One region of the Longicatena sp. 210702-DFI.1.196 genome, then DNA from elsewhere that is predicted to be linked to it. Evidence: predicted binding sites of a transcription regulator. Region 1 holds the regulator's gene; the other holds the start of a gene.
The links. The regulator HrcA, encoded in region 1, represses chaperone genes, less so after heat shock. The targets are predictions, from matches to a motif close to TTTTAGCACTNNNNNNNNNNNAGTGCTAAAA.
Positions count from the first base shown of each region.

Region 2: the regulator HrcA is predicted to act here: its motif matches at 2,047-2,077, upstream of LI241_RS08930 (Hsp20/alpha crystallin family protein).

Region 1 is NZ_JAJCPX010000001.1:158,686-163,170, reverse strand. It holds gene dnaK (molecular chaperone DnaK) at 1-330, opposite strand, end outside; gene grpE (nucleotide exchange factor GrpE) at 349-1,026, opposite strand; gene hrcA (heat-inducible transcriptional repressor HrcA) at 1,036-2,052, opposite strand; gene pgeF (peptidoglycan editing factor PgeF) at 2,301-3,065, shown strand; gene LI241_RS00840 (cation diffusion facilitator family transporter) at 3,174-4,370, opposite strand.
Region 2 is NZ_JAJCPX010000018.1:30,551-35,035, reverse strand. It holds gene LI241_RS08940 (hypothetical protein) at 1-473, shown strand, start outside; gene LI241_RS08935 (EAL domain-containing protein) at 592-1,938, shown strand; gene LI241_RS08930 (Hsp20/alpha crystallin family protein) at 2,164-2,574, shown strand; gene LI241_RS08925 (Hsp20/alpha crystallin family protein) at 2,600-2,995, shown strand; gene LI241_RS08920 (DUF1653 domain-containing protein) at 3,095-4,485, shown strand, end outside.

The sequences.
Region 1 (4,485 bases):
TTCTACTTTTTCTCCTAAATAATCTTCTGCATAACCTTTCAAATACTGCAGGATCATCGCACTGATTTCCTGAGGTGTATACTGTTTTCCTTCCAATTCTACTTTTTCATTTGTACCCATTAAACGTTTTACAGATGAAACAGTATTTTTGTTTGTGACTACCTGACGTTTTGCGGCATCACCGACAATTCTTTCACCGTTTTTGTATGCGACAACAGATGGTGTTGTACGATTTCCTTCCGGATTTGTAATAACCTTACATTCTCCGCCATCCATCACAGCGACACAGCTGTTTGTTGTACCTAAGTCAATACCAATAATTTTGCTCATATGAATTTCCTCCTTAATTTATTCACTCACTTTTACGAGTGCTGCACGTAATACGCGATCTTTTAACATGTAACCCTTCTGCAGAACTTCAATGACCATACCGGATTCTACGCCTTCTTTGGCCTCCTGCATCAGTGCCTGGTGATAATTTGGATCAAATGGTTTATCCTGTGCTTCAATTACTTTGACACCTTCATTTTCCAAAATGTGTACCAGCTGCTGATAAATCATCTCAAATCCTTTCACATAATTTTTGATGTTAGGATCTTCAACCTTTACATCAAGTGCTCTTTCCAGATTATCCAATACCGGTAATACTTCAGTAGCGAATCCCTGGATACGATATTTTCGTACGTTGTCTGCCTCACTCTGCAAACGCTTCTTTAAGTTTTCTGCATCTGCATATGCCTTGAAATACGCATTTTTGCTGGCAGCGACTTCTTCCTTTAATTTAGCGACTTCTTCTTCTAATTCTTCAATGCGCTTGCGTTTTGAGAACTTCGCGCTTTTCTTTTCTTCTTTTTCTTCAGCTTTGGCATCTTTTTTTGCTTCTTTATCATCTGCCTTCGCATCTTTGTTTACTTCTTTATCCGCTGCCTTTTCGTCTTTGCCAGCTTCTTTTACTTCTTCGGTTTTACACGCTTCTTTTTCACAGTCACATGTTGTTTCTTGTTGCAATTCTTTTTCTTCCTGCATGATGACCTCCTATACTTCTTCCTGTCGATACAAATCTTCAAGAACCTTGCTCATATACTCCATCAAAGCAACGACACGGCTATACTGCATGCGGGTTGGACCAACGATCATCAGCTCACCTTCTTCATTGTCATTAACTTTGAACTTACTGCTGACAACAGCAACATCATTCATATGGATCAATTCGTTTTCACCGCCGATTTCAATTGCCATGTTGCCTTCGTGATTGGCAATCTGACGGAATAAAGAGCTGTCTTCCAACATCTTCATCAATTCCTTGAGCTTTTCGATATCTGCGAATTCCGGCTGGTATAACATATTGGTTTTACCGCTGCAATACACATGCTCCGTAGCGAATTTCATGAAAGCACTGACGAAGGCTTCAAACAAGACTTCATGTCGTGCGACATGACTAGCTAATAAAGGCTCAATTTCCTGCATGCGCTCCACGACCTCATTGATCGGTGTGCCGCTCAGCTTATCATTCAACAAATTGCAGCAGGTCTTGATATCGTCTATACTGACCTCGGTGTTAAAATGGAACGTTTTATTTTCCGTATGCCCATGGTCTGTAATAAAGACGGCGACTGCACTGCGTTCTGTCAACGGAAATAGCTGAATGTGCTGCAAGGTTTGATACTTGCTTTCCGGTCCTAACACGACAGATGTTAATGATGTCATCTGCGATAGGATGTCACAGCTTTTCTTGACGATTTCATCCATTGAGTAATGGCGTTCCTTGAATACTTCCTGAAGAGAATTCTTAACTCCTTCATCAAGTTGCTTCTCCATCAGATGTTCAACATAGAAGCGATACCCTTTACTGCTTGGAATGCGTCCGCTGGAGGTATGTGTTTTTTCCAGCAAGCCGACATCCTCTAATGCAGCCATTTCATTTCGTATGGTAGCACTGGAACAAGTGAACTCTAACAAATCCATCAATCGCTTAGAGCCAACTGGTTCTGCTGTTCTGGTGAACTCATCAACAATTGCTTTAAATATGGATATCTGGCGATTTGTTAGCATGTCTTTCACTCCTTTCTAGCACTCCACCTCTATGTCTGCTAACAGTATATTCCTTTTTGTTAGCACTGTCAACACTTTAGTGCTAATTTCCTAAAAATCCTTTGCCATATGCCTCCTTTCTTAGAGGCAAAGGCGTTTGCATTTTAAAAAAAGCATGCTATACTTTCGCTGTATGTAATTCTATTATGAAAATAAGAAAGTTTTCTTATCAAAATCGTATACTAATAGAGAAGAAAGAGAAGGTTATTATGAATAAAATAATATGGAAAGATGATGAAGATATCGTAGCTGGAACAACGCTGCGAGATGCACAAGCAAAAGAAGATAACAATATGGCTTTACATGTGGGAGGAAACCTAACTGACGTAATTGCGAATCGCCAAAGATTAAGCGAGGATCTTGGTATTTCTCTAAACCAATGGGTATTTGCGCAGCAGACCCACAGTGACCATATGCATGAAGTAACAAAGGCAGATGCAGGAAAGGGCAGCTTGCTTTATGTGGATGGTATTGCGGATTGTGATGCTTTATATACAAAAGAAAGTCATATTGCCCTTGGTGTTTTTCATGCCGACTGTGTACCGGTGCTGTTGTATGATCCATTCACCCACCTAATTGCGGCGATTCATAGTGGATGGCAAGGTACCGTAAAAGAAATCACACGAAAAAGTGTTGCCTATTTGCTCGCACAGGAAGGGGTACAGCCTGCCCATCTGCATGCCTACATCGGTCCTGCCATTAACTATCATAGCTTTGAGGTAGGTCAAGATGTCATTGAAAAAGTGCAGCAGATGAGCTTTGATACATCCGCTTATATCACCTATTTGCAAAATGGCAAGGCGTTGGTAAACAACAAAGGATTAAATAAAGCCATGCTGTTACAGCTAGGTGTTCCCGAAGAACAAATAACGGTAAATAAAAACGATACCTTTCAGCCAAATGAAGCGCTGTTCAGCTATCGCAGAGATCATGACTGTGGCAGACATCTTAGCTTTATTATGATGAAACGTTAAATTGAAAGAAACAAAACCAGCCTTTACTTTCACTGAAAGTTTCGACTGGTTTTTTTATGAATGGATATTTTCTAACGATTGCTTTCTAGCTGTACCACTTTCTGACAACTATTCTTGGGCAGCCTCTGTTTTCGATTGACTGGTATAGGCACGATCAAAGGTCACAACCAAATAATAGGTATGCCCTTTCGCGCTTACTTTTTCCGATAACATATCCAAGATGGTCTGGTTGCTCATCTTCACATGGAAAGGTACAACAACATCAAAAATTAAATTGGTGTGGGTTTCTCCAGGTACGATGCGGAAATCATGGATGGTTAGATCTTCATGAATCTCCTTTACGGATGTACGAATGTAATCACGCAATTCATTCGTTAAAGGATCATCAATATTGATGGGATCCATATGCAATACCATTTCCAATCCCATATTGTCTTTAAAATCACGCTCGATGTTATCAATCATATCATGGGACTTTAAGACATCTACTTTACAATCCACCTCTACATGAGCACTGGCAAAAGTGTTATGTGAGCCATAGTCATGGATCATCAAATCATGCATACCTAATACGCCCTCATAACTCATAATCTTTTGCTGAATCTTTTCTACCAGATCTTCACTAGGGGCCTGGCCTAACAATTCATCAAGAGCCTGTTTAATAATACCGGTTCCGGCAAATAGAATGAAAAAGGCAACGATTACGCCCATATAACCATCTAGATTAAAATGAATCAAAGGAGAAATAATAGAAGATAATAAAACTGCTCCGGTTGCCATAACATCACTGATACTGTCAGCCGCTGTAGCTTCCATGATGCTAGACTGCAGCAATCTGCCATATTTTTTATTATAGGAATACATCCACAGTTTCACGGAAATGGAAAATACCAAGATAACTAAAGACAGCCAAGAAAAGGCAACTGCTTCCGGATGAAAGATCTTATCTAAACTTGTTTTAATTAATTCAAAGCCTAGTAATAAAATCAGACAGGCCACCACCATGCTGGCAATACATTCATAGCGTGCATGCCCAAAAGGATGTTTCTCATCAGCCGGTTTGCTGGATAACTTAAAACTAATCAAAGAAATCACAGAGCTTCCGGCATCCGACAGGTTATTGATTGCATCTGCCGTGATAGAAACACTATGCGCTAAAGTACCGGCGATAAACTTAAAGACAAATAAAAGAATATTGTTGGCAATGCCTACCGTGCTGGTTAGATTTCCATAGGCACGACGAACCTTTTCATTTTCAATATTCTCATGATCTGGTATCATTTTTTTTGCTAATAATGCTATCATAATATCACCCTTTTTGTTTTCTGAGTCTATAGTTTACCATATTTTATGAAAAACGCAAAGTCCCCTTCTTATTTCCTAAAGGTTTCCTGCAAAAGAGCATGTGGCGATTGCGATT
Region 2 (4,485 bases), on a different contig from region 1:
GGTATTTAATCGGTGTTGGTTCTGAAGATGAAATCTTTTATTCAACAAAACAAATTCATCAGCTTTTGCTATATGCCTGTATCACCGCTTTAATCATTGCGACACTGGTAGCTTTATATGGCAGTATGCTGTTTACGAAACCGATTCGCGCTTTAGCCACAAGACTTCGGCAAACACCGGTAACAACCAATAAGATTGAACTGCCGAAAACCCATATCAAGGAAATTGATGAATTAAGTGCTTCCATTGAAGATCTAAGTTATCATTTGCATGGTGCAGAAACTCGCTTATCCTATGTCCTACACACAATCGATATCCCAATTGGAGCTATTGAGATATATAATGAACGTAAAGTTTTCTGTACAGAAAAAGTAGGAACATTGTTGGGATTTCGTGATCCTTCAAAAATGGAATACACGTTTAAAGCTTTCATGGAAGAAATACAGCTTTTATGTTTAAAAAATCATCTCTAGTGAAAAACAGATAAATACAGAACATAGGACCAGTGACATCTATCTGATACATGTTACAAATTCCGCAGAACAAACATGTTGGCTGCGTTTCCTCATCAATCGTGTCGAAGGAAATCGTGTGATTGTCGTCAGCGATGTGACTTTGGAAATACAAGAAAAAGAACATCTGATGTATGAACGTGATCATGATGTGCTGACCCAACTATTGAATCGCAGAGCTTTCCGTGTCCATTGTGAAGCAATACTGAAACAAGCTGATTTGAAAACCTGCGCCATGGTATTATGGGATCTTGACAATTTAAAACTTGTTAATGATACCTACGGTCATGATGCCGGTGACCATTTGATTTGTGCACTTGCAGATGTACTACAAAAGGAACGCGGACCTAACTGTATCGCAGCTCGTATGGCTGGTGATGAATTCCTCTTATTCTATCACCATTTTGAAAATGAAGAAGCCATTTTGAAACATATCCGTCATATTCATGAAGTTGTTAATGAAACGGAAATGCATTTCGGCAATGACGATATTACCCGTGTAAAAGTATCTGCCGGCATTTCTTGGATGCCAAAAGATGCTATGGATTTTGATACCTTGATAAAACATGCAGATTTTGCAATGTATGAGGTAAAAAACACACAAAAAGGAAATATCCGTACCTTTAGTGAAGAACATTATCTTCACAACAACTTAATATTTGATGGCCGTCAGGAACTGATGAATATCTTAGAAGAGCAACGTGTCAGCTATGCTTTCCAGCCAATTGTTGATGCCAAAACTGGTGCTGTACTAGGTTTTGAAGCCCTTATGCGTCCTAATAGTGATATTCTAAAAACACCATCCGATGTCATGCAAGTCGCCAAAACACAAAAACAATTGCACCGTGTGGAGTATATGACCTGGACACAATCTTTATCCCATTTCAGTCAACAGGTAGCGATTGATAAACAATGGAAATTATTCATTAATAGTATCCCTAGTATACCGATGCTTGACGAAATTAAACAATACCTAGAAGAACACTATCATGAATATCTTTCCAAAATTGTTATTGAATTATTGGAAAGCGAAGAAATCGAACATTCCTATATGCTAAGCAAACAAGACTTCTGTCGCCGCTGGCATGCCCAAACAGCTTTAGATGACTTTGGCAGTGGCTATAGCAGTGATCACCGCTTATTCAACGCACAAGCAGACTATGTCAAGATCGATATGGAATTCATTACAAATATCGCCCACGATAAAGGACGCCAAATGCTTGTAAAAAGCGTTGTCAGCTTTGCTCACAGCCATGATATCAAGGTAATTGCAGAAGGCGTTGAAACACATGAGGATCTGGTATATCTGATACAGCACGATATCGATTATCTTCAAGGATATTATATTGCAAAACCTGCTTATGCTATTAAAGATATTGAAGAAAGCAAACAGCAAGAAATCCGCGCTATTTATAAAGAGATATAGAAGAATCGAAAAGCGATTCTTCTTTTCTTATGTCTTCCTCAAGATGCCCTATGATGGCGTAAAGGAAAATCCTATGCAAACAAACTTTGACATAATTTCACAAAATCTTTTTAGCACTCTAGTGTTGACAGTGCTAAAACAAGTGCTATAATATAAGCGAAGATAAGGTAAGACCTTATCGGGTAGTGTTTCATAAATATGAAAACAAAAAAAGAGGCGATGTATATGAAACGGCTGCCAGGATTATTCAATGACTCATTCGATGAAGTGTTTAAAGATCCTTTCTTTTCTCGCAATATGGAGTATATGAAAACCGATATTCGTGAGAAAGATAACACCTATATCTTGGAAGTAGAACTTCCTGGATATCAAAAAGAAGATATTCATATGGAATTACAAAATGGATATCTCAGCATTCAAGCTGCCCATCATCAGGTAAAGGAAGATAAAGATGATAAGGGTAATCTGATTCGTCAGGAACGCTATAGCGGGACATGCAAGAGAAGCTTTTATGTCGGTGATAACCTGATGGAAAGTGATATCCATGCCAGCTTCCAAAACGGTGAATTAACAATTACATTCCCTAAGGAGGCTCCTGAAAAGGTCGAAGAATCACGTTTCATCCCAATTGAGTAACGTATAAAAAAGGAAGGTGTATCGTATGATGAAATTATTACCAGGTTTATTTAGTGATGCATTTGATGACATGTTTTATGATCGCAGTAATATGAAAACCGATATCCGCATGAAGGATGGCAATTATGTATTGGATATGGAATTGCCTGGATATCAGAAAGAAAACATTCAGATGGAACTTAAGGAAGGCTATTTAACCATCCATGCATCCCGCAATACAACAAATGAAGAAAAGGATGCCAAAGGCAATCTGATTCGCCAGGAACGTTTCTCAGGCTCTTGTTCAAGAAGTTTCTATGTCGGCGAAGGCATTACGCAGGAGGATATTAAAGCAAGCTTTGATAACGGAGAGTTGCATGTGCTGATTCCGAAAGAAGCGCCTAAGAAGGTCGAAGAAAAACGTTTCATTCCAATTGATTAACTATGCTAAACAGGGTATTGAAAACCCTGTTTTCTTTTTATCAATGAACAAATTGATAGAAATATATGCTATACTAATACCATGAGGTGAAAAATTTTTATGAAATCATGGACAAAGGATGCAGTGTTTTATCATATCTATCCACTAGGTTTTTGTGGATGTGAGCAGTTCCATCAAGAGCAACAAACAAGTCGTATTTTAAAAATTAAAGAATGGATTCCCCATTTACAAAAAATGCATATCAATGCCTTATATTTAGGGCCTGTATTTGAAAGTTATGAACATGGTTATGATACAAGTGATTATCGCAAAGTAGACAATCGGTTAGGCAGCAATGCTGATTTTCGGGAAGTTTGTGATGCTTTGCATAAAGCCGGCATTCGCATCGTATTAGATGGCGTTTTCAATCATGTAGGGCGTTATTTTTGGGCATTTCGTGATGTTATGGAAAAGCGTGAACAATCCCCTTACTGCAATTGGTTCCATAATCTAAACTTTCAATGGGATAACCCCATGCATGATGGATTTACCTATGATACATGGGAAGGACATTACAATTTAGTTAAATTGAATTTACAAAATGAAGAAGTTGTTCAGTATTTATTAGAAAGTATTGCGATGTGGATGGATGATTTCCACATTGATGGTTTGCGCTTAGATGCTGCAGATTGTATTGACCCTGCCTTCTTTCGACGCTTAAAACAATTTTGTGAAGAACATAATCCTGATTTTTGGTTAATGGGTGAGATTATCCATGGTGATTATAACCGTTGGGCAAATCCGGATATGTTAGATTCAGTAACCAACTATGAATGTTATAAAGGTTTGTATTCTTCACACAACGAAAAGAATTATTTTGAAATTGCTTATTCCTTAAACCGTCAGTTTGGTGGTAATGGAGGTATTTATAAGGATCTAGTTCTATATGATTTTGTGGATAATCATGATGTAAATCGTTTAGCTAGTACGGTAAAGGAAGAACGTGATCTGGCAAATATTTATACCATGTTATATGCAATGCCGGGGATTCCATCAATTTATTATGGTAGTGAATATGGCATCAAAGGCACAAAACATGATGGCAGTGATGCCGATATCCGCCCTTGTTTAACTTTGACAGAGCTTGCGACAGAAAATACGGCATTATTTTCTCATATCTGCAAACTGGGAAAAGCTTATGACGCTTTACCGGCCTTAAAGCATGGCGATTATCAGCAAGTTATCGTACGCAATCAACAGTTTGTCTTCGCTCGTAAAACGACTGAACAATGCGTATATGCAATTTTCAATGTCAGTGATGAAAGTGCTGATATTGATTTTCCAGTACAATCTGCACATTTATATGACATGTTAAATGAAAAAGCCTACAATTGCTTGGAACATCATTTTATCATTTCGATGCCTGCTAAAAGCTCCATGCTGCTGGTGGAGAAGGAAGATGTAGCAGCTGTTTCTTCAACACCAAGTGATAAAGCAGTAACCTTGCACAA